Regions from separate parts of the Streptomyces sp. NPDC001770 genome, predicted to be linked through region 1. Evidence: riboswitches for the same ligand, from Rfam matches in the RefSeq annotation. Region 1 holds a riboswitch; each other region holds the start of a gene.

What was found. Region 1 has a riboswitch for cyclic di-AMP ahead of ACWCSV_RS24270 (transglycosylase family protein). Riboswitches for the same ligand answer to the same signal wherever they lie in the genome.
Region 2: linked by a shared signal. The riboswitch ahead of ACWCSV_RS08475 (LysM peptidoglycan-binding domain-containing M23 family metallopeptidase) and the one ahead of ACWCSV_RS24270 (transglycosylase family protein) in region 1 are both predicted to bind cyclic di-AMP.
Region 3: linked by a shared signal. The riboswitch ahead of ACWCSV_RS30335 (M23 family metallopeptidase) and the one ahead of ACWCSV_RS24270 (transglycosylase family protein) in region 1 are both predicted to bind cyclic di-AMP.
Region 4: linked by a shared signal. The riboswitch ahead of ACWCSV_RS33140 (M23 family metallopeptidase) and the one ahead of ACWCSV_RS24270 (transglycosylase family protein) in region 1 are both predicted to bind cyclic di-AMP.

Annotation. Positions count from the first base shown of each region.
Region 1 is NZ_JBSFFN010000029.1:75,751-83,177, forward strand. It holds gene ACWCSV_RS24255 (nucleoside triphosphate pyrophosphohydrolase) at 1-142, shown strand, start outside; gene ACWCSV_RS24260 (cytochrome P450 family protein) at 135-1,511, shown strand; gene ACWCSV_RS24265 (transglycosylase family protein) at 1,618-2,694, shown strand; cyclic di-AMP (ydaO/yuaA leader) riboswitch at 2,984-3,166, shown strand; gene ACWCSV_RS24270 (transglycosylase family protein) at 3,170-3,910, shown strand; gene eno (phosphopyruvate hydratase) at 4,261-5,547, shown strand; gene ACWCSV_RS24280 (FtsB family cell division protein) at 5,642-6,133, shown strand; gene ACWCSV_RS24285 (DUF501 domain-containing protein) at 6,263-6,808, shown strand; gene ACWCSV_RS24290 (Ppx/GppA phosphatase family protein) at 6,805-7,427, shown strand, end outside.
Region 2 is NZ_JBSFFN010000006.1:156,423-163,849, reverse strand. It holds gene ACWCSV_RS08495 (STM4013/SEN3800 family hydrolase) at 1-170, shown strand, start outside; gene ACWCSV_RS08490 (STM4012 family radical SAM protein) at 178-1,620, shown strand; gene ACWCSV_RS08485 (STM4011 family radical SAM protein) at 1,628-2,521, shown strand; gene ACWCSV_RS08480 (SGNH/GDSL hydrolase family protein) at 2,555-3,379, opposite strand; gene ACWCSV_RS08475 (LysM peptidoglycan-binding domain-containing M23 family metallopeptidase) at 3,560-4,462, opposite strand; cyclic di-AMP (ydaO/yuaA leader) riboswitch at 4,468-4,638, opposite strand; gene ACWCSV_RS08470 (tyrosine-protein phosphatase) at 5,050-5,859, shown strand; gene ACWCSV_RS08465 (DUF6126 family protein) at 5,880-6,065, opposite strand; gene ACWCSV_RS08460 (helix-turn-helix domain-containing protein) at 6,139-6,747, opposite strand; gene ACWCSV_RS08455 (aspartate aminotransferase family protein) at 6,819-7,427, opposite strand, start outside.
Region 3 is NZ_JBSFFN010000045.1:27,978-35,404, reverse strand. It holds gene ACWCSV_RS30350 (DNA gyrase/topoisomerase IV subunit A) at 1-723, opposite strand, end outside; gene ACWCSV_RS30345 (M16 family metallopeptidase) at 1,118-2,485, shown strand; gene ACWCSV_RS30340 (M16 family metallopeptidase) at 2,512-3,894, shown strand; cyclic di-AMP (ydaO/yuaA leader) riboswitch at 4,108-4,275, shown strand; gene ACWCSV_RS30335 (M23 family metallopeptidase) at 4,289-5,053, shown strand; gene ACWCSV_RS30330 (GntR family transcriptional regulator) at 5,347-6,042, shown strand; gene ACWCSV_RS30325 (HPr family phosphocarrier protein) at 6,209-6,490, opposite strand; gene ACWCSV_RS30320 (bifunctional acetate--CoA ligase family protein/GNAT family N-acetyltransferase) at 7,006-7,427, shown strand, end outside.
Region 4 is NZ_JBSFFN010000064.1:16,325-23,751, forward strand. It holds gene ACWCSV_RS33120 (FAD-dependent oxidoreductase) at 1-454, shown strand, start outside; gene trmB (tRNA (guanosine(46)-N7)-methyltransferase TrmB) at 603-1,415, shown strand; gene ACWCSV_RS33130 (PrsW family intramembrane metalloprotease) at 1,503-3,065, shown strand; gene ACWCSV_RS33135 (aldo/keto reductase) at 3,073-4,020, opposite strand; gene ACWCSV_RS33140 (M23 family metallopeptidase) at 4,252-5,307, opposite strand; cyclic di-AMP (ydaO/yuaA leader) riboswitch at 5,319-5,472, opposite strand; gene ACWCSV_RS33145 (PP2C family protein-serine/threonine phosphatase) at 5,765-6,892, opposite strand.

The sequences.
Region 1 (7,427 bases):
CGAGCTGCTCGCCCTCGCCGTCCGCGCCGAGGCCGAAGGCGTCGACCCCGAAGCCGCGCTGCGCGCGGCGGCCCGCACCTACCGCGACGCGATCCTCGCGGCGGAGGGCGTCAGCACCGCGCCGGACACCGTCGATGAGTGAACGGCCGGTGCACGGAAACCCCGCCGAACCTCAGCGCGAGCCCGCGCCCGAGCCCGGCCGTGAGCCCGGCGGCCCCGCCCCGGCCGGATGCCCCGCGCACCACGCGCCCGCCGCCCCCGAACTCTTCACCTGGGAGTTCGCCACCGATCCGTACCCGGCGTACGCCTGGCTCCGGGAGCACAGCCCGGTGCACCGCACCACGCTGCCCAGCGGAGTCGAAGCCTGGCTGGTCACCCGGTACGCCGACGCGCGGCAGGCGCTCGCCGACAACCGGCTCTCCAAGAACCCGGTCCACCACGCCGGGTCGGCGCACGCCAAGGGGAAGACCGGGATTCCGGGGGAGCGCAAGGCCGAGCTGATGACCCATCTGCTCAACATCGACCCGCCCGACCACACCCGGCTGCGCCGGCTCGTGTCGAAGGCGTTCACCCCGCGCCGGGTCGCGGAGTTCGCGCCCCGCGTACAGGAGCTGACGGACCGGCTCATCGACCGGTTCGTGGCCGGGGGCACCGCCGACCTCATCCACGACTTCGCGTTCCCGCTCCCCATCTATGCCATCTGCGACCTGCTCGGAGTGCCCGAGGAGGACCAGGACGACTTCCGGGACTGGGCCGGGATGATGATCCGCCACGGCGGCGGACCGCGCGGCGGAGTGGCGCGCTCGGTGAAGCGGATGCGCGCCTACCTCGCCGAACTCATCCACCGCAAACGGGAGAACCCGGGCGACGACCTGATCTCCGAACTCATCAGGACCAGCGACCACGGCGAGCACCTCACGGAGAACGAGGCCGCCGCCATGGCCTTCATCCTTCTCTTCGCCGGCTTCGAAACCACCGTCAACCTCATCGGCAACGGCACCTACTCCCTGCTCCGCAACCCCGGGGAACGCGCCCGGCTGGAAGCGTCCTTGGCGGCGGGGGAGGAGGGGCTGCTCGCCACCGGCATCGAGGAGCTGCTCCGCTTCGACGGCCCGGTGGAGCTCGCCACCTGGCGGTACGCCACCGAACCGCTGACCGTCGGCGGCGAGGAGATCGCGGCCGGCGACCCCGTCCTCGTGGTGCTCGCGGCGGCCGACCGCGACCCCGCGCGCTTCGAGGACCCCGACACGCTCGACCTCGCTCGCCGTGACAATCAGCACCTCGGCTACGGCCACGGCATCCACTACTGCGTAGGTGCGCCGCTCGCCCGGCTGGAGGGCCGGACCGCCCTCGCGACCCTGCTGAGACGTCTTCCTGACCTGCGTCTTGCGGGAGAAACCACCGATTTGCGGTGGCGCGGAGGGCTCATCATGCGTGGACTGCGCACCCTTCCGGTGGAGTTCACACCGGGACCGGCGCTCGGCGGAAGTGACGCTCCGTCAACACTGTGATGTTCACGTGATCTGCGAGGCATCGACTTGTGACACACGTTCGAGTCCCGCTAGGTTCACGGTTCGACGCATCAGTTCACCCGTCAGTCACACGGAAGGCACTCCCATGGGCTCCGCGAACGGCAGACACCGCCGCCCTCGCCAGGCACCCGCCATCGTCGTCGCAGCCGGCGTGACAGGCTCCGCCCTGGCGATTCCGCTCCTCGCCGCGGGCAGCGCCGGCGCCGCGGACGCGACCACCTGGGACAAGGTCGCCGAATGCGAGAGCGGCGGCACCTGGAGCGCCGACTTCGGCAACGGCTACTACGGCGGACTGCAGCTCTCCCAGGAGACCTGGGCGGCCTACGGCGGTACGGACTACGCGCAGCGCGCGGACCTCGCCAGCCGCACCCAGCAGATAGCCGTGGCGGAGAAGGTGCTCGACGCCAAGGGCCCGCAGGCGTGGCCCGGGTGCGCGGTCATCTCCGGTCTCGCGCCCGTCGGCTCGCTCATCGGCGTGGACCCGGGCTCCGTCTCCGACGCGGGCGCCTCGGCCGGCACGATCCCGGACGCGGACGGCGCACCCGCCTCGGCCGGCACCACGGAGTCGACGGACACCTCGGGCTCGGCCGGTGCCTCCGGCTCGACCGGCTCGACCGGGAGCAGCGCCACGCCGAGCCCCGACGCCTCCGTCACCCCCTCGCCCTCCGGCTCGGCCGTCCCGGGCAGCACCACGCCCGGCAGGAGCGGGGCGAAGGGCGGCGCGTCGGCCGGTACGACGGACGGCGCGACGGACGCGGCGACCGGCGACACCACGACGGGCGGCAAGCACCGCGGGACGCCCGACCCGGACGAGGCCGCCGCCGACGCCTCGCGCGACTCCGGCCGGCACGCCTCGCGCGGCGACAGCGACGCGCGGGACGACACGGCGCTCGCGACGGACGGGACGTACACCGTCCAGTCCGGGGACAACCTCTGGGCGATCGCCGACGCGCAGCACCTGTCGGACGGCTGGACCGAGCTCTACCAGGCCAACGAGGACGTGATCGGCTCCGACCCCGACCTGATCCTGCCCGGCCAGGAGCTCGACCTGACCACGCAGACGGCCACCGGAACGACGTCGACCGCTTCCACGACGACCGCGACCACTTCCGACACGCCGGAGACCGTTCCCGACACGGCGGAGACCGCTCCCGCCAACTGATCAAATTCGGGAAAACCGCCCGAAAAGAGGGGCAGTTAGGGGGCCTATGTCCACTTTTGCGAAAGTGAGACATGGGTCTCTTCGCTGTTTCGGCGTGTCGTGGTCACGGGGGTTCGCGGATGTCCGCTTTGACCTGCGGAAACGGTTATTCAGGCATGGCCAGTAAGGTCTGATTGTCTGATATGTCCATCATTGAATGTGGGGGTTCCCTCTGTTTACGGTCAGAGCCGCTCGCACCGCGGGCCCCGTCGACCGTCACGCCGAATCCTGCCGTCGGTCGAAGGGAACAGACGCGAAAGCGCCGTAGGCAGGAGCGGGGGACCCAGGTAAGCCGCCGGAATCGGACGGCCCGTCGGAAACGGCGGGCGGGCCGGGACCAGCTAGGGGTGAAGCCACACGCAAGGACGTGTGGCCGGGCAACTCATTGGCCCGAACCCGACAGCTCACCTCGTAGGCGTCGGTGAGGAGATCTTCCATGCTGCTGTCCAGCAAGGGTAAGCACCGCCGCTCGTCCAAGGCCGTCCGTGTGGCCACGCTCGCCGGCGTAGCCGGTGCCGCCATCGCCCTTCCGCTGATGGGCGCCACCAACGCCTCCGCCGCCTCCGTCGCCACCTGGGACGCCGTCGCCCAGTGCGAGTCCGGTGGCAACTGGTCCATCAACACCGGCAACGGTTACTACGGTGGCCTCCAGTTCTCGCAGTCCAGCTGGGCCGCCGCCGGCGGTACGAAGTACGCTCCCCGCGCCGACCTGGCCACCAAGGAGCAGCAGATCGCCACCGCCGAGGTGCTCCTCGACCTCCAGGGCCCGAGCGCCTGGTCCTGCGCCGGCGCCGGAAACCTCACCAACGACGGTGTGGACCCGGGCGTCGACACGGGCTCCTCCTCCGCGAGCACCGGCACCTCCGCGAACGCCGGCTCCACCGCGACCGACGACAGCGCCTCCACGGCGACGCCGGACCGCTCCACCGACTCGCAGGCCGCCTCCCGCAGCGAGGAGCGCCCCGCCGCCGAGAAGTCCGAGACCGTCACCACGCCCACCGGTGACAAGGTCGAGAAGGGCGACGGCGAGTACAAGGTCGTCACCGGCGACACCCTCAGCACCATCGCCGAGAAGCAGGGCGTCAAGGGCGGCTGGCAGAAGCTGTTCAAGCTGAACCACGACATCGTCGACGACGCCGACCTCATCTTCCCGGGTCAGCAGCTCCACCTGAAGTAGTCACGAACCTCTCCTCCCCGGAACGGGGGTGTCCGGCGGCACCCCTTTCCCACTCCCTGGCCCGGCGCGCACTCCCCCCGCACGCCGGGCCAGGGCCTTTTCCCGGAGCACCCCGGCCCCGGGGGGAGGGGAAGCCGGCCCTCGAAGAGGAGAAGGAGGAGCCTCCTTCCCCGGCCGTACGGCAGACCGCCGGACGCCGTATCGCCACACGTTATGTTCCGTACGGAAACAATGTGTAGGCTCGCCGTGTCACTGGACGGACGGTCGGCTGGCCGATGTCCTGTGTCCGGTTAGGCTCTAGTCGCAAGGCTCAAGAGCCCCGCACAGTCAGCGTCACATCCCAGAAGGAGATGCTCGTGCCGTCCATCGACGTCGTCGTAGCCCGGGAAATCCTCGACTCGCGGGGTAACCCCACGGTCGAGGTCGAAGTTGGTCTCGACGACGGCAGCACGGGCCGTGCTGCCGTTCCGTCCGGCGCATCCACCGGCGCGTTCGAGGCCGTCGAGCTTCGCGACGGTGACCCCAAGCGTTACCTGGGCAAGGGTGTCGAGAAGGCCGTCCTCGCCGTCATCGAGCAGATCGGCCCGGAGCTCGTCGGCTACGACGCCACCGAGCAGCGCCTGATCGACCAGGCGATGTGCGACCTGGACGCCACGGAGAACAAGGGCTCGCTCGGCGCCAACGCCATCCTCGGCGTCTCGCTCGCCGTGGCCCACGCCGCCTCCGAGGCTGCCGACCTCCCGCTCTTCCGCTACCTCGGCGGCCCGAACGCGCACCTGCTGCCCGTTCCGATGATGAACATCCTGAACGGTGGGTCGCACGCCGACTCCAACGTCGACATCCAGGAGTTCATGATCGCCCCGATCGGCGCGGAGTCCTTCTCCGAGGCCCTTCGCTGGGGTGCCGAGACCTACCACACGCTGAAGAAGGTCCTGAAGACCAAGGGCCTCTCCACCGGCCTCGGCGACGAGGGCGGCTTCGCCCCGAACCTCGAGTCCAACCGCGCCGCCCTCGACCTCATCGTCGAGGCCATCAAGGAGGCCGGCTTCGTCCCCGGCCGCGACATCGCGCTCGCGCTCGACGTCGCCGCGTCCGAGTTCTACAAGGACGGCAAGTACGAGTTCGAGGGCAAGTCCCGCTCGGCCGCCGAGATGACCGAGTACTACGAGGAGCTCGTCTCCGCGTACCCGCTGGTCTCCATCGAGGACCCGCTGTACGAGGACGACTGGGCCGGCTGGAAGGTCATCACCGACAAGCTCGGCACCAAGGTGCAGATCGTCGGCGACGACCTCTTCGTGACCAACCCCGAGCGCCTCGCCCGCGGCATCGAGGAGGGCTCGGCCAACGCCCTGCTCGTCAAGGTCAACCAGATCGGTTCGCTGACCGAGACCCTCGACGCCGTCGAGCTCGCCCAGCGCAACGGCTTCAAGTGCATGATGTCCCACCGTTCCGGTGAGACCGAGGACGTCACCATCGCCGACCTCGCGGTCGCCGTGAACTGCGGCCAGATCAAGACCGGCGCCCCGGCCCGCTCGGACCGCGTCGCCAAGTACAACCAGCTGCTGCGCATCGAGGAGATCCTCGACGACGCCGCCGTGTACGCCGGCCGCTCCGCGTTCCCCCGCTTCAAGGGCTGATCCACTGCCCGTGAGGGCACCAGCCTCCGTCCGTCCCCGCACTCGGTCCCGTACCGTGTGCGGGGACGGACGTGCGTGACGGGGAGGCATGAACATGGCCGTGAAGGACCGCGACCGGTTCTCCACCGCGACCAGGCTGCGGCTGCTCGGCGAGCAGACGGCGGCCCGCGTCTACCGCTCCCAGAACCGCCGCCAGGCCCACCGCTCCCGGCTCACCGGCCGCGCCGCGTTCCTGGCGCTCATCGTCTGCACCCTGATCGTGGCGCTGGCGTACCCCATGCGGCAGTACGTCTCCCAGCGCGAGGAGATCGCCGACCAGGAGCGGACGCTCCAGGACGCCGGGAAGCGCGCCGAGGAGCTGCGGGACGAGAAGGCCCGCCTCCAGGACGACGCGTACATCCGCCGGCTCGCCCGCGAACACCTCCACTACGTGCTCCCCGGCGAGACCGGCTACACCGTCGTCGACCCCGACGCGGCGGGCGACGACCGGGGCGAACCCGGCGCCGGCGGCCGGCCCTGGCACTCCAACCTCTGGGACGGCGTGGACACCGCGGACGGCTCCGGCAGCGACTCCGACGGCGGCTGAGCCCCGCCCCGCCCGGCCGGGCGCACCCGTCCGCCAGGCACACTGGTCCGAGCAAGAACCGCGCCTTCCGGCGCACCCCGCGGCGCACCGCACCCCACGGCAGCACCTCCGAGCAGAACCAAGGCAGGCATGGACACGCCCCCTCCGCAGACCGAATCCACTCCGCCCACCGACGCGGACATCGCCGCGTTCGAGCAGCAGCTCGGACGGCCGCCGCGCGGGCTGCGTGCCATCGCGCACCGCTGCCCCTGCGGCAACCCGGACGTGGTGGAGACCCAGCCCCGTCTCGAGGACGGCACGCCGTTCCCGACGACGTTCTACCTGACGTGCCCGCGTGCCGCCTCCGCGATCGGCACGCTGGAGGCGAACGGCGTCATGAAGGAGATGACCGAGCGCCTGGGCACCGATCCGGAGCTCGCCGCCTCCTACCGCGCCGCGCACGAGGACTACATCGCCCGCCGCGACGCCATCGAGGTGCTGGAGGGCTTCCCCAGCGCCGGCGGCATGCCGGACCGGGTGAAGTGCCTGCACGTCCTCGTCGGCCACTCGCTGGCCGCGGGCCCCGGCGTGAACCCGCTCGGCGACGAGGCCCTCGCCATGCTCCCCGAGTGGTGGGCCAAGGGCCCCTGCGTGACGCCGTGCACGCCCGAGAAGCCGGCCGGGGAGTCCGCGTGACCACCACCCGCGTCGCGGCCGTCGACTGCGGCACCAACTCCATCCGGCTGCTCGTCGCCGACATCGATCCCGCCACCGGTGCCTTCACCGAGCTGGACCGCCGGATGCGGATCGTCCGCCTCGGCCAGGACGTCGACCGCACCGGCCGCCTCGCGCCCGAGGCCCTGGAGCGTACGTTCGCCGCCTGCCGCGAGTACGCCGGGGCCATCGAGGAGCTGGGCGCCGAGACGATCCGGTTCGTCGCCACCTCCGCCTCCCGTGACGCCGAGAACAGCGCCGACTTCGTCCGCGGCGTCCACGAGATCCTCGGCGTCGAGCCCGAGGTGATCACCGGCGACCAGGAGGCCCAGCTCTCCTTCGACGGCGCCACCAAGGAACTCCACGGCAACAGCGGCCACGGCTTCGCCTCCCCGTACCTCGTGGTGGACATCGGCGGCGGCTCCACCGAGTTCGTCCTCGGCGACGAGACGGTCCGCGCCGCCCGCTCGGTCGACATCGGCTGCGTCCGCATGACGGAGCGCCACCTCGTCCAGGACGGCGCGAAGATCGACCCACCGACCGAGGCCCGGATCGCCGCGATCCGCGCCGACATCGACGCGGCCCTCGACCTCGCCGCCGA
Region 2 (7,427 bases), on a different contig from region 1:
ATATCGGCAGGCTCTTCGCGGCGGCGAGCAGTCGGCGCCGCTGCTTCGCCATCGTCTGTTCCGACCACGGCACCGCCTACGGCGACGACGGGTACACCGGTCACCGGCTCGGCCACGAGGCCGTCTGGACGGTTCCGTACGCCCACTTCTTCCTCGAACCGGGGGCCTGACCCGACCATGACCACCACTCTCCCCACGGCCCCGGCCGCCACCCCCGCCCCGGCCGGAACGCCCGCCACCGGCGCCACCGAGCGGCCGTACCAGAGCTACGTCTACGCCTACCCCCACAAGACGGCTTACGAGAGGCTTCGCGACCGCCCCGCCCTGCGCGAGCTGTGGGCCGGAGAGAACAAGGACTCCCTCCAGCTCTACGCCCACATACCGTTCTGCGAGGTCCGCTGCGGCTTCTGCAACCTCTTCACCAGGATCGGCGCTCCCGACGGGCTGACCACCCGCTACCTCGACGCGCTCGACCGGCAGGCGACCGCCGTACGGGACGCGCTGGGCGACGACGGGCCCGTACGGTTCGCCGCCGCCGCGTTCGGCGGCGGTACGCCCACCTTCCTGACCGCCGGTGAGCTGGAACGGCTCTGCGACATCGCGGAGAAGAGGATGGGCGCGGATCTGCGCGCGGTGCCGCTGTCCGTGGAGACCTCCCCGTCGACGGCGACCGCGGACCGGCTCGCCGTGCTCGCCGACCGGGGGACCACCCGCATCAGCATCGGGGTGCAGAGCTTCATCGACGGCGAGGCCCGGTCGGCGGTCCGCCCGCAGCGCCGGGCCGACGTCGAAGCGGCACTCGGCCGCATCCGCGAGACCCGGATACCGGTCCTCAACATCGACCTGATCTACGGCATCGACGGGCAGACCGCACGGAGCTGGCTCGCCTCGCTGGACGCCGCCCTGGCCTGGCGCCCCGAGGAGCTGTACCTCTACCCGCTGTACGTGCGCCCCCTGACCGGTCTCGGCCGCCTCACCGGTGAAGCCGGCACCGAGGCGGGAGCCGCGGCGGACGCCGCCTGGGACACCCAGCGGCTCCACCTCTACCGCACCGGCCGGGACCACCTCCTGGCCCACGGGTACGAACAGGTCTCGATGCGGATGTTCCGTCGCACCGACGCCTCCCAGGAGGGCCCCGACGACTACGCCTGCCAGACGGACGGCATGGTCGGTCTGGGGTGCGGCGCCCGCTCCTACACCTCGTCGCTGCACTACTCCTTCGACTACGCCGTCGGCATGGGGCAGATCCGCGGCATCATCGACCGCTTCACCACCACCGAGGACTTCTCCCGGGCTGAGCACGGTCGGCGCATCGACGGCGACGAACCCGAGCGCCGCCATCTCCTGCAGTCGCTGCTCCAGGCCGCCGGGCTGCCGCGCGCCGAGTACCGGCAGAGGTTCGGCAGCGATCCCGTGGACGACTTCCCCGTGGAGCTGGCCCGCTTCACCGAGCTCGGCTGGCTGGACGGTGACAGCGGCAGCACCGGCGAAGGCGGCACCAGCACCAACGCCGGCCTCCTGCGGCTCTCCCCCGAAGGGCTCGCCCATTCCGACGCGCTCGGCCCCGCGCTCTTCTCCCCCGCCGTGCGCGCCGCGATGGCCGCGTACGAGGCGAAGTGAGCGGCGCGTGGACCTGACGATCCTCTACCGCGGCCCGCTCGCCTCCTGCGACTACGACTGCCCCTACTGCCCGTTCGCCAAGAGGCGGGACAGCCGGGAGCAGCTCGCGGCCGACCGGGCGGCGCTCGAACGCTTCACGGCATGGGTCGCCGCACAGACCGGGGACCGCCTCTCGGTGCTCTTCACCCCGTGGGGCGAGGGGCTGGTGCGGTCCTGGTACCGGCGGGCGCTGGTCGAGCTGTCCCACCTGCCGCAGGTGGCGCGGGTCGCGATCCAGACGAACCTCAGCGGCAGGACCGGCTGGCTGTCCGGGGCGGACCCGGAGCGGGTGGCGCTCTGGTGCACCTACCACCCGGGCCAGACCCCGTACGACCGGTTCCTCGGCAAGTGCCGGGAGCTGACCGCGGCAGGGGTGCGGTACAGCGTGGGGGTCGTCGGTTTCGAGGAACACCTTTCCGAGGCACGGAGGCTGCGGGCGGACCTGCCGGAGCCGGTGTACCTGTGGGTGAACGCCGCCGAGGGGCGTACGTACACGGACGCGGAGGCGGAGCGCTGGACGGCGCTCGACCCGCTGTTCCCGTACAGCCGGCATCCGCACCGCTCGGCGGGGCTGCCGTGCCGGACCGGGGAGTCGGTGATCTCGGTGGACGGGGACGGCACCGTGCGCCGGTGCCATTTCGTCAAGGCGGAGCTGGGCAGTCTCTACGACGGGAGCTACCGCCGGGCGCTCGGCCCGAGGACCTGCCCGCTGGCGGTCTGCGACTGCCACATCGGGTACGTGCACCTGGAGTCGCTGCCGTTGTACGACGTGTTCGCCGGAGGTGTCCTGGAGCGGGTTCCGGCGACGCCGGCCGGGCCCGCCGCGGCGGGCCCGTCACGTCTCCGGCTTCCCCTGGTGTAGCGCCCGGCGCGTCGCGGCGGGCACGTGTGCGGCTCAGAGCGGCAGCAGGTCCGGGCGCTTCGCGGCGACCTCGTCGCCGGAGGACTCGCCGCGCAGCCGGCGGCCGATCCACGGCACGAGGTACTCGCGTGCCCAGTGGATGTCGTCGCGCCGCACCTCGAAGGTGTTCCGCTGGACCTGCGGGGGCCACGGCTGGTCGGGGTCGGCCGGGATCTCCAGACCGAGGACCTGCGCGGCGCGCAGTGCCACCCTGGTGTGCCCTCCGGTGGACAGGTGGAGCCGGTCGTCGTCCCAGGCGCGGCGGTCCTGGATCGAGCGGAGGGACCAGAGGTCGAGCACCGGGCAGTGGTAGCGGTCCGCGATGGCCCGCAGGTGCACGTTGTACGTGGCGATCTTGCCGCGCATGTGGCGCAGGACCGGCACACCACGGGTGTCGAATCCGGTGGTGACCATGACGGTGCCGACGGCGTTGGTGAGGTCGGCGACCGCGCGCTCGAAGCGCTCGGCAAGGTCGTCCGGGTCCGTGCCGGGCCGGATGATGTCGTTGCCCCCGGCGCAGAAGCTCACCAGGTCCGGTGCGAGCTCCTTGGCGCGGGGGATCTGCTCCTCGACGATCTGGTCGAGGAGTCGTCCGCGTACCGCGAGATTGGCGTACCGGAATTCCCCGCGCAGGGAATCGGAGCTCGTCGCCTCGTCGAGGACGGGAAGCTGGTCCGCCAGGAGAACCGCGAAACGGTCCGCCCAGCCGACATAGGTCCCGTCGGGTCCGGGGTCTCCGACTCCTTCGGTGAAACTGTCGCCGATCGCCGCGTACGACCCGATGATGTCTGTCTTCTGGATTCTCGAATCGTCTGCCACGGCCACATATCTTGCCTCTTCCAATGTGACCTACGCGACCGTAAGAAGGGGTTGACGGGGGGTGAGATAGCCCACCCGGTCAGTTTTTGGTAAAGCCGGAATAAGTAGAGGGGCGGCACGCTTGCGCGTACCGCCCCTCGAAGCCCTGACGGATCGTGACGACCGTCATCGGGAGTTGTCTCAGATGGAGACGCCGTGCGAACGCAGGTAGGCGATCGGGTCCACGTCCGAGCCGTAGCTCGGGGTGGTGCGGATCTCGAAGTGGAGGTGCGGGCCGGTGACGTTGCCGGTGGCACCCGAGAGGCCGATCTGCTGGCCGCCGGTGACGGTCTGGCCGGCCGAGACCATCAGCTGCGACTGGTGCGCGTACTGGGAGTACATGCCGTCGGCGTGCTTGATGATGACCTCGTTGCCGTAGGCGCCGTCGTAGCCGGCGGAGACGACGGTGCCGGGCCCGACGGCGCGGACGACGGTGCCGGTGGCGGCGCTGAAGTCGGAGCCGGTGTGGTAACCGCTGGACCACATGGAGCCGGAGGCGTGGTACTGCGTGGTGACGGTCGCGTTGGCGACCGGGGTGGTCCAGCCGGTGCTGTTGCTGTCGGCGGCCTTGGTGGTGGTCGCGGCGGACTCGGTCTTGGCCGCCGGGGCGGCCTTCGTCCCGGTCTTGGCCGCGGTGCTGCTCTCGGTCTTCGCGGTCTCGGTCTTCGCGGTCTCGGCCTTGGCGGAGGACGCGCTGGAGGCCGAGCCGGACGCCTGGGCGCCGAGCGTCAGCTTCATGCCCGGGAGGATCAGGCTCGGGTTGCCGCCGACGACCTCGCGGTTGTCCTGGTAGAGCTTCTCCCAGCCACCCTTGATCTTGTGCTGGGCGGCGATCTTCGCCAGGTAGTCGCCGGGGACGACCTTGTAGGTCTTGGCGGACTGCTGGGCGGACTGGGCGGCGGTGGGGGCCGACTGCTCAGCGGCGTGGGCACCCGTGGCTCCGAGGAGCGGCAGGGCGACGACGGCGCCGCCGGCTCCGACGGCGAGGATGCCGCGAGCGATCGGGCCGGACTTCTTACGACGGTGCTTACCCGGGATGGGCATGGGGGAATTCCTCTCCGGCGCCTACGAGGTGAGCTGTCGGGTTCGGGCTGGAGATGCCCGGTCGTGCTGAACACGACTTCACCCCGAGCCGGCCGGAACAACTCCGGTCGGCGGCTTACCTGGGTCCCCCGCTCCTGCCACGCATAGTGAGTGCGAATTCCGGGCGGCGGCAGGATTAGGCGGTCCGTCCGGAGTGATGGTGAACGTAATCGAGCCGGGCCGGACGGAACAAGCCATCACAAGCGGAACGGAATCCGCACGTCGATTTCAGCACTCTTTTCCGGTCACCCTCCGTGGATTACGGATCTTGGCATTCCGCACGACGGAAGGAGAGTCCTCCGGCGCCCCGGGCACGCACGGTCACGGATATGATCCCGCTCACCAGATCACCCGCCATCTCCCCTATAAACGGATGATGTTGCGTGAAATCCGTACAATACGGACATGTCGCGCACATCACTGGTGACGGTTCTTCAGTCCGCGAGGACCTGCCGCCGCCCCTTCGGTACCGCGGAGCGATGTCGTAGGGTCGCGACGAGCCGACGTCGGCGAGCAGCGCCGGCGCGCAGAAGCACCGAGGAGCCGCTGTGACGCAGGTGCCGCAGTTCTCGCCGGCCGAACCCGAGCTGAGCGGGGTCCGTAACTTCAGGGACGTGGGCGGGCTGCCCACCACCGATGGACGGCGGGTACGGCACGGGAGGCTCTTCCGCAGCGGCCACCTCGCCGCCGCCACCGCGGAGGACGCCGTCTTCCTCGGCCGGCTCGGCCTGCACACGGTCTTCGACTTCCGTAACGCGGCCGACCAGAAGCTGGACGGCTTCGACGTGGAGCTGCCGGGCGTCCGCAACGTCCGCATCCCACTCTCGGACCCCGCCGACGGGGCCGGTTTCTGGCGTCTGGTGCGCGAGGGCGACATCGCGCAGCTGCGCTCACTGCTGGCCGACGGCAAGGGTACGGAGCGGATGCTCGCCTCGTACCGCTCGATCATCACCGACCGCACGGCCGAACACAGCCGGGTCCTGCACGCCCTGGCGGAGGACAGTGTGCCGGCGCTGATGCACTGCGCCGCGGGCAAGGACCGGGCGGGTCTGACGATGGCGGTGACCCTGCTCGCGGTCGGGGTGGAGCGCGAGGCGATCGCGGCGGACTACCTCAAGTCCAACGACGCCCACCGCCGGTACCGCCTGCGGCGCGGCGACAGCGCGGACCCCCTGGTCTCCACCGAGGTGATGAGCCTGCTCAACCCGCTGTTCGGGGCGCACATCGACTATCTGGACGCCGCCTTCGCCACCATCGAGGAGAACTGGGGCACGTCGGAGCGCTACTTCGCGGAGGGGCTGCGGCTCTCCGGCGAGACCAGGGAGCGGCTGCGCGAGAGGCTGCTGGACGAGGCGTAGGCGGCGTCCGTACGGTTCCGCTACTGGTTGCCCCCGGCGACGGCAAACAGGATGTAGAGGAAGGCCGCGACAACATGCCCGGCGACCAGATAGGCGACCAGCCGGATGACCATCCCGCGCGGCATCTTCCGTTCCTGGGTGTCCCGGGTGTCGCGGACACCGGTCTGCCGGGGGGTCAGCGGGTCGTAGTGCTCCGAATCGGACATGACGGTCCTCTCTGCCGTGCGCCCGGGGCCGGGCGTACGAGGAATGGGCGCGGCACCGGGGTGCCGGGCGCGGTCAGCGCCGGCGGGTCCCGTCGCCGAGGCACAGCTCGGCGGCGGGGCTCTGCAACAGGGTGTGCACGAAGATCAGCTCGGCGCCCTCCGGTCCGGCGGCGGCGATCCGGTGCGGGGTGAGCGAGTCGAAGTGGGCGCTGTCGCCGGGCCCGAGCTCGTGCGTGGATTCGCCGAGGCTGACCCGCAGCCGCCCTTCGAGGACGTAAAGCCACTCCTCCCCCGGGTGGACCCGCACCAGGTCACCCTGCGCGCCGTACGGGACGCGCACCCGCAGGGCCTGCATGGCGCGGCCGGGCCCGCCGGCCCGGCGGTACATCCATCCGTCGGCCTCGGGCCCGTCGAACCGGCCGCCGCGCACGATCGCGTCGCGTTCCGGGGGGATCTCGCCGAGGAGTTCGGAGACGGTCGTACCGTAGATCCTGGCGAGGCCGAGAAGCACGGGCAGCGAGGGCTGCCGGTTTCCCGTTTCGAGCCGGGAGAGATGGGCCGGGGAGAGTCCCGCGCGCTGCGCTGCGGCCTCCAGGGTGAGGCCTCGGCTGCGGCGCAGCTCGCGCAGGCGGGGGGCGACACCGGGGAGGTCGTCGGCCACCCCTCCGTCAGGAGGATTCATGCCTCCATTGCGCCACCGACTTTCCTCTGAGGCAAATTTCTTGCCTCAGAGGCAAAAGCACTTCGGAAGTGTCAGCGGTTGGCCACCGCCTGCTTCACCAGCGTGCGGCCGAAGTCCCACATCAGACCGCCCCCGCTGTGGGCGTCGTCCATGACCGACTCGAAGGCCGTCACGAACCGGTCGACCTCGGTCTCGCCGATGATCAGCGGCGGAATCAGCTTGATCACTTCGAGGTGGTCGCCGGAGACCTGGGTGAGGATCCGGTGCTTCTGCAACAACGGTACGACAACCATCTGGGCGAAGAGCCCCTTGCGGGCGGCCTGGAGCATCGTCCACCGGCCGCGCAGCTTGATGGACGACGGCCGTCCGAACTCGATGCCGACCATCAGCCCGCGCCCGCGCACCTCGTGCAGCAGCTCGTACCGGTCGACCAGCGCGGCGAGCCGTGCCCGCAGCAGGTCGCCGGTGCGCCGGGCGTTGGCGACGATCTCCTCGTTCTCCATGACCGAGAGGACCGCGAGCCCGGCCGCCATGGCCTGGGCGTTCGAGCCGAAGCTGGCGGAGTGGACGAGCACCCGGTCCATGGACGAGTAGACCTTCTTGAAGATCCAGTCCTTGCCGAGGGTGGCTCCGACCGGCACGTAGCCGCCGGAGAGTGCCTTGGCGACGCAGACCAGGTC
Region 3 (7,427 bases), on a different contig from region 1:
CTTGATGCCGCTCAGGCCCACGATCCGGCCACCGGTCGGCAGGTCGGGACCGGGGACGAACCGCATCAGCGCTTCGAGGTCGGCGTTCGGGTACCGGATGAGGTGGCGCGCGGCGGCGACGACCTCACCGAGGTTGTGCGGAGGCATGTTGGTCGCCATGCCGACCGCGATCCCGGACGCGCCGTTGACCAGCAGGTTCGGGTAGGCGGCCGGAAGGACGACGGGCTCCTGCTCCTGGCCGTCGTAGTTCGACTGGAAATCGACGGTGTCCTCGTCGATCGACTCCGTCATGAGGGACGTGGCGTCGGCCATCCGGCATTCTGTGTACCGCATGGCGGCCGGCGGGTCGTCGTTGCCGAGGGAGCCGAAGTTGCCGTGTCCGTCCACCAGCGGGAGCCGCATGGAGAACGGCTGAGCCATGCGTACCAGGGCGTCGTAGATCGACGCGTCGCCGTGCGGGTGGAGCTTGCCCATGACTTCGCCGACCACGCGGGCGCACTTGACGTACCCGCGGTCGGGGCGCAGCCCCATCTCGTTCATCTGGGACACGATGCGGCGGTGCACGGGCTTCATGCCGTCGCGCGCGTCGGGCAGGGCCCGGGAGTAGATCACCGAGTACGCGTACTCGAGGAAGGAGCCCTGCATTTCGTCGACGACGTCGATGTCGAGGATCTTCTCCTCGAAGTCGTCCGGCGGCGGGGTTTTCGTGCTGCGGCGGGCCATCGCGGCTGCGACTCCTTCACAGATTCTGTCGGGCAACCTGAGGTTCTGACGCGGACCATTGTGGACCGCCCCGCCGACAGCGCCGACCTCGACCCGTCCCAAGCGCCCCGCCGGGACCCGCCGGGGCGCCCGTTCCCACGGGTTCCCAGGCCTTCGGAAGGGCCGTCGGAAGGGCCGTCACGGAGGCCGCACAGGAGGCCGTGCCGGAGCCCGGAGCAGGCGCTTCGGACCGACCCCCCGTACGCGGGCGCCGGCACCACGCGTCAACATCAGTCGTCAAGAACAAACCAACGAGCACAACATCGAAGGAACGGGAACTTCGCCAGGTACCCGTGCGCTTGCTTACAGTGGCAGGTCTGGCAGAAAGTCCAGTACCGCGATCGAAGGGACGTACATGCCCATGGGTCACACGGCCACCGCACAGGCCGGCTCCGGCGGCCTGACAGCGACCGAGCACCGTCTGGCCAATGGCCTGCGCGTGGTGCTCTCCGAGGACCATCTGACCCCGGTCGCCGCGGTCTGCCTCTGGTACGACGTCGGCTCCCGCCACGAGGTGGAGGGGCGGACCGGGCTCGCCCACCTCTTCGAGCACCTGATGTTCCAGGGGTCGAAGCAGGTCAAGGGGAACGGCCACTTCGAGCTCGTCCAGGGCGCCGGCGGCTCGCTCAACGGCACGACCAGCTTCGAGCGCACCAACTACTTCGAGACCATGCCGACCCACCAGCTGGAGCTCGCGCTCTGGCTCGAGGCCGACCGGATGGGCTCGCTGCTGGCCGCGCTCGACGAAGAGTCGATGGAGAACCAGCGGGACGTCGTCAAGAACGAGCGCCGCCAGCGGTACGACAACGTCCCCTACGGCACCGCGTTCGAGCGGCTCACCGCGCTCGCCTACCCGGAGGGCCACCCGTACCACCACACGCCGATCGGCTCCATGGCCGACCTGGACGCGGCGACGCTGGAGGACGCGCGGACGTTCTTCCGTACGTACTACGCGCCCAACAACGCGGTCCTCTCCGTCGTCGGTGACATCGACCCCGAGCAGACCCTCGCCTGGATCGAGAAGTACTTCGGCTCCATCCCGTCCCACGACGGGAAGAAGCCCCCGCGCGACGGCACCCTTCCCGGCACCATCGGCGGGCAGCTGCGCGAAGTGGTGCACGAGGAGGTCCCGGCCCGCGCGCTGATGGCCGCCTACCGGCTGCCGCACGACGGCACCCGCGAGGCGGACGCCGCCGACCTGGCCCTGACCGTCCTCGGCGGCGGCGAGTCCTCCCGGCTGCACAACCGCCTGGTGCGCCGCGACCGTACGGCGGTGGCCGCCGGGTTCGGGCTGCTGCGGCTGGCCGGAGCGCCCTCGCTGGGCTGGCTGGACGTCAAGACGTCCGGCGGCGTGGAGGTCGAGAGCATCGAGACCGCGGTCGACGAGGAGCTGGCGCGGTTCGCCGCCGAGGGCCCCACGCCGGAGGAGATGGAGCGCGCGCAGGCCCAGTTGGAGCGCGAGTGGCTGGATCGTCTCGGTACGGTCGCCGGCCGTGCCGACGAACTCTGCCGCTTCGCCGTGCTGTTCGGTGACCCGCAGCTCGCGCTGACGGCCGTGGGGCGCGTCCTCGACATCACCGCCGACGAGGTGCGGGAGGTCGCCGCGGCCACGCTGCGTCCCGACAACCGCGCCGTTCTGGTCTACGAGCCGGTCGAACCGGCCGACGAGACGGGTGCCGAGGACGGCGCGGACGCCGACGCCCACGAGGAGGCCGCCAAGTGAGCGACGCCGCCGTGACTGGAGTAGCCATGGACTTCCACCCTCAGCCCGCCCCGGGCGACGCCCGACCCTGGGCCTTCCCGGCCCCCGAGCGCGGCACCCTGCCCAACGGGCTGACCGTGCTCCGCAGCCACCGCCCCGGCCAGCAGGTCGTCGCGGTCGAGATCCACCTCGAAGCACCGCTCGATGCCGAACCCGAGGGCCTGGACGGCGTCGCCACCATCATGGCGCGCGCCCTCTCCGAGGGGACGGACAAGCACAGCGCCGAGGAGTTCGCCGCCGAGCTGGAGCGCTGCGGTGCCACGCTCGACGCGCACGCCGACCACCCGGGTGTCCGGGTCTCCCTGGAGGTGCCCGCCTCCCGCCTGGCGAAGGCGCTCGGGCTGGTCGCCGAGGCGCTGCGGGCCCCCGCCTTCGCGGACAGCGAGATCGAACGTCTGGTGGGCAACCGCCTCGACGAGATCCCGCACGAGCAGGCCAACCCCGCGCGCCGTGCCGCCAAGCAGCTCTCCAAGGAGCTGTTCCCGGCCACCGCCCGGATGTCGCGCCCGCGTCTGGGCACCGAGGACACCGTGCGGCGGATCGACGCGGCCGCCGTGCGCGCCTTCTACGACGCGCACGTCCGCCCCGCCACCGCGGTCGCGGTCGTCGTCGGCGACCTCACCGGCATCGACCTCGACGCCCTGCTCGCCGACACCCTCGGCGACTGGTCGGGCAACGCCGGCAGCCCCCGCCCGGTGGCGCCGATCACCGCGGACGACACCGGCCGCGTGGTCATCGTGAACCGTCCGGGAGCTGTGCAGACGCAGCTGCTCATCGGCCGTATCGGCGCGGACCGGCACGACAGCGTCTGGCCCGCCCAGGTCCTCGGGACGTACTGCCTCGGCGGCACGCTCACCTCGCGGCTCGACCGGGTGCTGCGCGAGGAGAAGGGCTACACCTACGGCGTGCGCGCCTTCGCCCAGGTGCTCCGCTCCACGGCCGGCGGTCCGGACTCCGGCCCCGCCGGTGCGGCGATGCTGGCCATCAGCGGCTCGGTGGACACCGAGTCCACGGGCCCCGCGCTCGACGACCTCTGGAAGGTCCTGCGGACCCTCGCGGCGGACGGGCTGACCGACGCCGAGCGCGAGACCGCCGTGCAGAACCTCGTGGGGGTGGCCCCGCTCAAGTTCGAGACGGCCGCCTCCGTAGCGGCGACCCTCGCCGACCAGGTCGAGCAGCAGCTGCCCGACGACTTCCAGGCCCACCTGTACGCGCGGCTCGCCGAGACCGGCACGGTCGAGGCGACCGCCGCGGTGGTCAACGCCTTCCCGGTGGACCGGCTGGTGACGATTCTGGTGGGCGACGCGGCGCAGATCGCCGATCCGGTCCGTGCGCTGGGCATCGGCGAGGTGACGGTCGTCAGCGGCTGACCGGCCGTCAACCACACGACCGGGTACGCCCCGGCCGCGACCCCGGTGGGAGAGATCCCACCGGGGTCGCGGCGTTTGTCCTCTTTGGAAGGAAGAGTGGCTGTCTGCCCTGTGGGATACGCTACAAAACTTCCTGTCCGTTTGGTGATCGAAAGCGCTGCGGCCTAGCGTCGATCCGGCTGTCCGCCGACTGTGTACCGCACTCGCGGTGCCGGGCAGTCATCGCCGAGTCCCCGTCAGGCGCGAGCCTGGGGAGCCGGGGACCCGTGAAGTCCCTGGGGTGAATCGGGCACCCGCGTCTCGTGAGAGGCGCGAACGCCCGTAGGAGACCTTCCTGCTCCGAACCCGTCAGCTAACCCGGTAGGCGAGAAGGAAGGAAAGGACCCGCTCCTCCATGGCGTTCACCCGTGCCACCGGGACGCATCGTGCCCCGGGCCGTCCGACGCGCTCCACCGCCAGGTTCGCCGGCGTCGCGGCCCTCGCCGCCACCGGCGTCGTCGGCTCGATCGCCTCGCCGGCCCTCGCCGCCGACTCCACCGTTCCGTCGCCCGGCAGGACCGGCCTCATCGAGGCGGTGTCGCTCGGGGACTCCATCGCGGACCGGATAGCCGACCAGGCGGCGGCCCAGCAGCGCGGGGCGGAGGCCAGGGCGAAGGCCGAAGCGAAGGCGAAGGCCGAAGCCGCCGCACGGGCCAGGGAGGCCCGCGAGGAGAAGGCGCGCGCCGCCCGCGCCGCCGAGCGCGCCCGCCTGAACTCCTTCCACCTGCCCATCGCGGGCTCATACATCAGCACCGGCTACCAGTCGGGCGGTTCGCTCTGGTCCTCCGGCAGCCACTCGGGCGTCGACTTCCACGCCGCCACCGGCACCCCCGTCCTCGCCGTGGGCGCGGGTACGGTCGTCGAGGCCGGCTGGGGCGGCGCGTACGGCAACAACATCGTGCTGCGGATGACGGACGGCACGTACACCCAGTACGGCCACCTCTCCTCCCTCGGTGTCTTCGTCGGCCAGCGCGTCTCCTCCGGCGAGCGCATCGGCCTCTCCGGTGCCACCGGCAACGCGACCGGCCCGCACCTGCACTTCGAGGCGCGCACCGGCCCGGAGTACGGCACCGACATGGATCCCGTGGCGTATCTGCGGGCCCGCGGCCTCACCGTCTGACCTGCGGCCTCACCGTCCGACCCCGTGACCTCGCGGTCCGACCCCGCCGCCTTGCTGTTCGGCTTCGCGGTGCGGCCGTGGGGCAGCCGTGGGGCAGCCCCGGATCGTCCCGAAGCCCCGGCCCTCGCCGGGGCTTCGGCATATCACCCGAAACCTCTCCGGCCACCCGCTCCGCAGGCAAAAGATATGTGCGAATTCCGGTACGCCATCGGAAATTCACTCAGATTGCAATAGAGTCACGGTGCAGGCTTCGATCGGCCGCGTTTCGCGGGGATTAAGGCGGAGGTTCGGACATGCGCATTCCCGCGCACTCGGTATGCACGGCAATCCGTGACGACATCGTCTCGGGCGTCTACGAACGCGGCAGTCGCCTGACCGAGGAGCTCCTGGCGCGGCGTTACGGCGTCTCCCGCGTGCCCGTGCGCGAAGCGCTGCGGACCCTGGAGTCGGAGGGGTTCGTGGTCACCCGCAGACACGCCGGTGCCTGCGTCGCCGAGCCGACGGAGCAAGAGGCGGCCGACCTCCTGGAGGTGAAGCTCCTGCTGGAGCCGCTGGGCGCGGCCCGGGCCGCGCAGCGCCGCACCGAGGCGCACCTCAAGGTCCTGCGCGGACTGGTCAAACTGGGACAGGAGAGGGCCCGCCGGGGTGAGGGGGAGGATCTGCGCTCCCTCGGCGGCTGGTTCCACGAGACGCTCGCCCAGGCCTCCGGCAGCCCCGGGCTCATCGCGTTGCTGACTCAGCTCCGGCACAAGATCGCCTGGATGTACGCCGTCGAGCAGCCGGTCCGCCCCGTCGAGTCGTGGGCCGAGCACGGCGCCCTCGTGGACGCGGTGGCCCGGGGCGACGCGGAGCGCGCCAGGGGGCTGGCCGTGCAGCACGCGGAGCGTTCGCTGGCCGCACACCGGCCGCGCCGCCCGCTCCGAGCGGTGAAACAGTCCAGGGTGAGCACTTTGCAACATCCCGTAAACACCTCGGGTGTCCGCCATTAACAATGGCGCCGTATACAAAGAGCAGAGCGAATTGCATGTGCTTTATCGTGCTGTCGGAATTCCGTCCTCGCGGCTGCCCGAGAAATGACTGAGCCGCCCCGTCCGTGAGGAACGGTGCGGCCCGGTCGAGCGGGGAATTCCGTCGCGGAGTCCGGCGGAAGGGGGATCAGACCGTTTCCGGAAGCTCGTCGAGCCCCTCGGCGACCAGCTTGGCCAGCCGGTCCAGAGCGACGTCCGCGCCCTCCGCCTCGGAGGCGAGCACGATCTCCTCGCCGCCTTCCGCGCCCAGTCCGAGAACCGCGAGCATCGACGCGGCGTTGACCGGGCTGCCGTCGGCCTTGGCGATCGTCACCGGGACCCCGGAGGCCGTGGCGGCGCGGACGAAGATGGAAGCGGGGCGGGCGTGCAGGCCTTCGGCCCATCCGACGTTGACGCGGCGCTCAACCATGGTTCTGCCCTTCGTGAATCTGCGATGTCCTGACCGGTAATTGATTTGTCTAGACCATTGTGGCATGGGGGTGCGGACCTGCGTACCCTCCCGGCGGCGGAGGCGCCCGGTGGGCTTCCCAGCCTGCCCCGGCACCGAATCCGCCGCGACCCGTGCCAGGCCGCGACGTTGCCCGTACGGCCCGGACGTTCACCCCGGACGGCGGTCCGGCGGCCGGGGTGAACGGTGACCGTGCGGACGGCCGGACGGTGACCGCACGGACGGCCGGACGGTGTCCGTGCGGCGGCCTGACGGTGTCCGCAGGGTCGGCCGGACCGTGGCCGGACGGGTAACCGGCCCCCAACCCGACGGACGGCCGCAGGGGCAGCAGTCGTACGGACGACCGCGGGGGGCGGTCGTGCGGATAGTGGTCCGGCGGCGGTACCGGTGGCCGGCCACCCGTCCGTATGCCCCGAGCGCGCGGGGCGGCCAGCGCGGACCTCTCCCGGAGCGCGGAGCCGCCGTAGGCTTTGCCCATGCAGCCCACGCCGGAGCAGAGTCCGCATCACGCGTACCCCGACCACTGGGAGGCGGACGTGGTGCTGCGGGACGGCGGCACCGCCCGGATCGGGCCCATCACCCCGGACGACGCCGGACGGCTGGTCAGCTTCTTCGAGCAGGTCTCCGACGAGTCGAAGTACTACCGCTTCTTCGCCCCCTACCCCCGGCTCTCCGACCGGGACGTCCACCGCTTCACCCACCACGACTACGTCGACCGGGTGGGGCTGGCCGCCACGGTGGGAGGGGAGTTCATCGCCACCGTCCGCTACGACCGGATCGACGACCGGGGCCGGCCCGCCTCCGCGCCCGCCGACGAGGCCGAGGTCGCCTTCCTCGTCCAGGACGCCCACCAGGGCCGCGGTGTCGCCTCCGTGCTGCTCGAACACATCGCCGCGGT
Region 4 (7,427 bases), on a different contig from region 1:
CCGGCCCGAGAGGTACGCCCGGGACGGGGCGCCCCTCGTCGGGGCCGGTGCGGTGCGGTCGGCGGAGCGGACGGACGTGATCGGGCGGACCGCTCCGGACGGGCGCACCGGGCGTCCCTGGCAGACCGGGCGCCCTTGGCAGACCGGCCGGGCGGGCTCGACGGGGGCGGCGGTGGCGGCCGCGCTGCGGCGGCTGCTGCCCGACGTGACCGAGGAGGACCTGGGCCCGGCGCGCACCGGAGTGCGGGCCCAGGCGCTGCACGGCGACGGCACTCCGGTCGAGGACTTCCTGATCCGTGAGGCCCCGCACACCGTGCACGTGCTCCACACTCCCGCGGACGCCGCGCTCGCCACGGCGCTGCCGGTGGGGCGGGAGATCGCCCGGCGGGTGCTGGCTCTGGCGCAGGGGGCGGGGTGGAGGCCGCCCGCCGTAGAATCGGGGCATTGTGTCTGAGCAGCCCCTGAACCCCAGTACGGAGCCCGGCGCGCGCGACGAGACCGCCGAGGCCCCCGCCATCAACGCAGCCGTGAACGCGGATGTGAACCCGGATGTCGACCCGGATGTGAACGCAGCCGCGAGCACCGCCGAGGTCCCGGCCGGCATGACGGCCTCCGACGTGGACGCCTCCGAAGCGGAGGCCGACGCCGCGGCCCGCCGGGCCGCCTCCTTCGACCGGCAGCGTCGGTTGCGCCAGGAGCCGCGCTTCCCCGGCGGCCCCGCCGCCGACCCTGCCGGCTCGCACCACGAGCGCCGCATCCGCAGCTTCCAGCCGCGCCGCAGCCGCGTCACGGTGGGCCAGCAGGACGCGCTGGAGCGCCTCTGGCCGCAGTGGGGCTTCGACATCGACGGCCTGAGCGTGCTGGACCTCGACCAGATGTTCGGCGGCCTGCCGGTCGTGCTGGAGATCGGTTTCGGCATGGGCGAGGCCACCGCCCAGATGGCGGCGGACGACCCGGCCACGGGCATCCTCGCCGTCGACGTGCACACCCCGGGCCAGGGCAACCTCCTGCGCCTCGCCGAGCAGGCCGGCTCGGCCAACGTGCGGGTCGCCAACGGCGACGCGATCATCCTGCTCCGCGAGATGCTGAAGCCGGAGTCCCTCGACGGGCTGCGGGTGTACTTCCCCGACCCGTGGCCCAAGGTCCGCCACCACAAGCGGCGGCTGATCCAGCCCGACTTCCTGGACCTGGTGTCGGGGCGGATGAAGCCGGGCGCGGTGATCCACTGCGCGACCGACTGGGAGCCGTACGCGGAGCAGATGCTGGAGGTGCTCACCGCGCACCCCCGGTTCGAGAACACCCGGCCCGACGGCGGCTATGCCCCGCGTCCCGCGTTCCGGCCGCTGACCCGGTTCGAGGGGCAGGGCCTGGACAAGGGCCACGTCGTCCACGACCTGCTGTTCGCCAGGGTCTGAGAGGTCCTGGAGCCCGCCCGGCCCCTCGACGGGAGCCGGGCGGGAACCTCCTGGTCGTTTGTCGGTCCCGCTCGTTAGGGTCGGGACATGTCCGCCGGGTCAGAGCAGCACCAGCAGTCCCAGCCCGCCGTCCCCGTGCTCGAGGAGCAGCGGATCGGCGAGATCCTGGGGGCCGTCCCGGAGCGAGCCCACTGGCGTTACCGCCCGCGCCGCGTCGGGATGGTGTGGCGCAGCAAGGCGTTCCGCGCGGGTGCGGTGATCGTGACGCTGGCCATCTGCGGGCTGCTCATCCTGGCTCTGGTGCGCAGGGAGACGGGCACCGAGGGGTTCCTCGTCGGTCTCGGGCTCGCGGTGCTGCCGGTGCCGCTCCTGATGGCGGCGTTCCGCTGGCTGGACCGGGTCGAACCGGCGCCCTTGCGGAATCCGCTGTTCGCCTTCGCCTGGGGTTCGTGCGCGGCGGCGCTGGTCGCGATCGTCGCGAACTCCTTCGCGACCTACTGGATAGCGAACCTCTCGGCGGACCCCTCCGGCGCCGACACCCTGGGCGCCACGGTCGTCGCGCCGATCGTCGAGGAGAGCGCCAAGGGCGCCGCCGTGCTGATGCTCTTCCTGTTCCGCAGGCGGGAGTTCGGCGGGGTCGTCGACGGGATCGTGGCGGCGGGCTTCACCGCGACCGGGTTCGCGTTCAGCGAGAACATCCTCTATCTCGGCAGCGCCTTCGGCGAGGACCGGCAGCTGGGGACGGTGGGCATCGCCTCGGTGACCGTCGGCACCTTCTTCGTACGGATCGTCCTGTCGCCCTTCGCGCACCCGGTGTTCACGGCGCTCACGGGCATCGGATTCGGTCTCGCCGCCGCCGGGCGCCGCCGCAGGGTCCGCCGGATCGCGCTGCCACTGCTGGGACTGGTGTGCGCGATGGGCATGCACGCCCTGTGGAACGGTTCGGCGACCTGGCGGCCGTACGGCTTCTACCTGGTCTACGGCGTCTTCATGATGCCGGTGTTCGGGCTGCTGACCTGGCTGGCGATCTGGTCGCGCAGGCGGGAACTGCGGACCCTCGCCGCCGAGTTCCCGGCGTACGCGGTGGCCGGCTGGCTCACCCCGGCCGAGCCGCTCGCGCTGGGCTCGATGCGCGCCCGGGGCATGGCCCGTGACCTGGCACGGCACTGGCACGGCGCTTCCGACCGGGCCCGGGGCCGGGCGGCGGCCCGTGCCGTCGCGGAGTACGAGTCGTTCGCGACCTCGCTGGCCGCGCTGCGGCGGGACGCCCGGCGCGGTGCGGTGGGCGCCGACTTCGCGGCGCGCGAGCAGGAGTTGCTGCACCACCTGTGGGAGCGCCGGGACGTCGCGGCCCCCGCACTGGGCCAGGCGGCCCGCAGCGTGTTCCGCCCGGCCGTCCGCCGCCCGGCACCCGTCCCGTACGGCCCCGGAGCGCACGCCGGACACGGCGGTGCCCACGCGGCGCGCGGCGCCCACCCGGCCCGGGGCTACGCGCCCCCGGCGCCGTACGGAACCGGTCCGGCGTCCTCGTACGCCCCCGGGCGGCGGGCAACCCCGGGCCCGGCGCCCGCACCGGCCCCCGCCCCGCAACAGCCGCCGCCGCACCGGCAGTACGGCGGGCACAACCCCTATCTGCACCCGCCGCAGTAGGCCGCGCTCAGGCGGAGGCTTCGGTGAGCCGGTCCAGCTCCTGGCCGGTCAGCGTGAGGTCGGCGACCGCGAGGAGTGCGGGGAGCTGTTCGGGCGTACGGGCCGAGGCGATCGGCGCCACGACCGTGGGGCGGGACGCGAGCCAGGCCAGCGCGACGGTGGCGATCTCGGCCCCGTGCGCCTCGGCGACGGCGTCGAGCGCGCTCAGCACCTTCTGCCCCCGCTCGGACTCCAGGTGGGCTCCGGCCTTCTCGGCGCGGGCGCTCTCCACCTGCGTACCGGGCCGGTACTTGCCGGTGAGGAAACCGGAGGCCAGCGCGAAGTACGGGACCGCGCCGAGACCGGTCTCGGCGGCGAGGTCCTGCGCGGGGCCCTCGTAGGTGTCGCGGGAGACCAGGTTGTAGTGCGGCTGGAGGGCGACGTACCGGGCCAGCCCCTCGCGCTCGGAGAACGCGAGCGAGGCGCGCAGGCGCTCGGGGCTGATGTTGGAGGCGCCGATCTCGCGGACCTTGCCCTCCTTCACCAGCTGGTCGAGGGCGGTGACGATCTCCTCCACCGGGACGCTCTCGTCGTCGTAGTGGGTGTAGTAGAGGTCGATGTAGTCGGTGTCGAGCCGCCTCAGGGACTCCTCCACCGCACTCTTGACCGTGCCGGTGGCGAGCCCCCGGTACGCGGGGTGGGCACCGACCTTGGTGGCGACGACGACGTCGGCGCGGTTGCCGCGGGCCTTGAGCCACTTGCCGATGAGGGTCTCCGACTCACCGCCCTGGTTGCCGGGGACCCAGGCCGAGTACGCGTCCGCGGTGTCGACGAAGTTGCCGCCGGCCGCGGTGTAGGCGTCGAGGACCGCGAAGGACTGGGCCTCGTCGGCGGTCCAGCCGAAGACGTTGCCGCCGAGGGCGAGGGGGAAGACCTCGAGGCCGGACGTTCCGAGCTTGCGGAGAGAAGAAGTCATGAGGGGTTCAACGGAGCGGACGGACGGACGTATTCCGGTCCGGGGCTCCGATCGTGGCCGGCCACCGACGGGGGCCTCGGTCCGGAGCCCGTCCGCAGCCCGTCCGGAGCCTGTCCGCAGCCCGTCCGGAGCCCGTGGTCCGGGGAGGGGGAAGAGACCGGCAGCCCTGACGTCCTGGGGGGGTAGAGCGTCAGGGCTGCCGGCGATCGGGGGTGAGCGGTACGCCGAGCGTCAGACCGCGAGGCCCTTGCCGGTCAGCCAGGCCATCGGGTCGATGCCGGTGCCGTCCGGGGTGTGGACTTCGAGGTGGAGGTGCGGGCCGGTGACGTTGCCGGTGGCTCCGACGCGGCCGATGGTGTCGCCCGTGCTGACCTGCTGGCCGACGACCACGTCCATGGAGGACTGGTGGCAGTACCAGATCTCCGTACCGTCCTCGAGCTCCAGGACCGTGCGGTACCCGTACGAGCCCGACCAGCCTGCGGACTTGACCGTTCCGCCGTGCACGGCCTTGACCGGGGTGCCGGTCGGCGCGGCGAAGTCGAGGCCGGTGTGCTGCCCGGAGGCCCACATCGTGCCGGCCTCGCCGAAGGTTGAGGTGATCGTGTACGCGGAGGTGGGGAGCGAGTAGGCGGCGGCGAGCTTGGCGAGTCTCTCGGCCTCGGCCTTCTTCGCCGCGGCTTCCTCGGCCGCCTTCTTCTCGGCGGCGGCCTTCGCCTCCGCTTCGTCCTGCTGCTTCTTCGCCTCGGTGGCGGCCTTGGTGGCGGCCGCCGCCTCCTCGGCCGCCTTCGCGTCCGCGTCGGCGGCGGACTGCTGCTGCTCCGCCTGCTGGAGGATACGGGCGCGCAGGGCCTCGCCCGCGTCGGTGGCACCCTGCTCGGTCTCGGCCGTGGTGAGCCCGGCCGTGGTGAACGGCGCGGCCGCCGCCACCGGGGCGGGGGTGTCGTCGGACTCGGCCGCGGTGAACAGAGCGCCCAGCCCGGGCACGGACTTGACGTCGGGAAGGTTGTCCGCGAGCGAATCGGGAAGGGAGATGGAGACCGGCGGCTTGCTCTGCGCGGTGGCCATGCCGCCCGCACCGACGGCCGCGATGACGCCGACCCCGAGGACGGTGGAACTACGCGCGAGACCACGCTGCTTCGCCACGCGGTGCCGGCCGCGTACGGGGCGGAGGGAATCCTCGGTGGGGTTCCATTCCTCCCACGCCTTGTCGGAGTCGCCGGGGGAACCGAAACCGTCGAGGGTGGCAAAGGGTGACGGGGCTTCTGGGGCAGGCTGGTTGGACGCCACGGGGGCGCACTCCTTTCCTTCCTTCTCGCCTACCGGGTTAGCTGACGGGTTCGGAGCAGGAAGGTCTCCTACGGGCGCCTGACGTCTCTGACGAGACACAGGTGCCCGATTCACCCCAAGAAGGTGGTTCCCCGGTTCCCTCGCGGAATTCGGCGCTCGCGCACGGCGCCGTCTCTGACGACGGCTGGGACGACCGCGCTGCGTTATCGAACGTTAATAGACAGACGGCTCCGATTCCAAGCCGTTCCCCTTGATCATTCCCACTTCGGGGCGGGATTTACCACCGCATATCACCACTCATCGGGGCGACTTGCGGACTGTCGGTGCGCTCCTGCTTTTCTGACGGTGTGTCATATGTTATCGAGCGGCACCGGCCTGCTACGGACCGTCGCCGCACCCGCCCAGTGGGCCCGGAGCAGCCCGGGAGTGCCTCGGGACGATGGCCCGCACCACCACGTCAGCCGCCCCCTCGGCCCACGATCGGCACGGTGGTCCGGCGCTCCGGCTGGTCCTCCGCCGGCCGGGCGACCGCGAGCAGCGCCAGGTCGTCCGTCGAGCGGCCCCCGGTGTGCAGCCGGACGTCGTCGGTGAGTGCCGTCAACAGCTCGTCCGGACCAGGGAAGATCCGCCCGCGCAGCCGCTCCGCCGGGTCGTAGAAGACGCCCGCCCGGTCACGCGCCTCGGAGAGCCCGTCCGTGTAGGCCAGCAGGGTCGCGCCCGGCGGAAGCTCCCACTCGTCCACCTGGTCCGGCCAGGCGCCCAGCGCCATGCCGAGGGGAAGCGCGGGCATGCTCGGCCGCAGCACGTCCAGCGCTCCTCCGGCATGGAGCAGCAGCGGTTCGGGGTGACCCCGGTTGACGATCCGCAAGGTCGCGGAGCCCTGCGGGATCTCGGCGAGCACCGCGGTGACGAACCCCTCCACCGGGTCCAGCCCCCCGCGCCGGGCGGCGTCCCTGGCCAGCGCCCGCTCCAGCCGCTGCGCCACGCCCTCCAGCGTCTCCTCCTGCTCGGCGGCCTCCCGGAAGGCGCCGATGATCACCGCCACCGCCTCGACCGCGTCGAGCCCCTTGCCGCGTACGTCACCGAGCACGAGGCGTACGCCGTACGGGGTGTCCGCGACGGCGAAGAGGTCGCCGCCGACGTACTCGTCCGCCTGCGCCGCCTCGTACCGCGCGGCGACATGGAGCCCGCCGACCCGTTCGGCCGGGACGGGCAGCACCGCGCGCATGGCGGTCTCCGCGATGATCCGGGCGGAGGCGAGCTGCTCGTTGCCGCGCCGTACGACTCCGTTGATGACGAGCGCCAGCACGGCCGTGGTGAACACGGTGAGCGTCTCGATGATCGGGACGATCTGCCCGATGGTGCCCACGTACACCCGCATCACGATGACGGCGGCGAGCGAGGCGACACCGACCCGGATGGTCCCCGCCCGGGAGGCGAACGGCGCGGCGATGAGAGGGGCGGCGACGAAGAGGGGCACCGCCGTGAAGCGGGGCGGTGACGCGATGTCGAAGACGAGTCCGCCGACGATGAGCAGGGCAGGCAGCATCCGTACGAAACGCCGGGCGCCCACACCCCCGGCCATCCAGCCATGCTCGTACAGCGGTTTCCCCACCTCTGCGCTTCTCCTGCCCTGTCCCGCCACGGCTGCGGAACCTACCGCGCCCCGCCCAGGCTGGCCCGAACCGCGCCGCGCGGCGACTCCTCGTCGTCCATAGGGGGGAGCGCACGACTCCCCTGTGAGCGCCCCCCGCCACCCGGCGCACGCCGGGTGGTCAGGACCGGCGAGGCAATGAGTTCCGCGCCGCGCCGCGAGCCCCTGCACGCCGCGCATGGAAGCGGCTGACCGGTTGCCCCGGCCGTCCGGGCGCCCGTCCACGCGTTCGGCCGGGCGACACGGACCGCGCAGGCGTGCGAGGCATTTCCTGGATGGACCAGTTCATGCCCGGTCCGGCAGATCGTTATGCCGCCGGAGCGCGTACGCGACCGGACGCAGGGCCGAGCGGGCGACGAGCGGGCGCACACCCGAGAAAACGACTCGGGCCCGGCACGCTGTGCGTGCCGGGCCCGGGCCTTCAGTAGCGGGGACAGGATTTGAACCTGCGACCTCTGGGTTATGA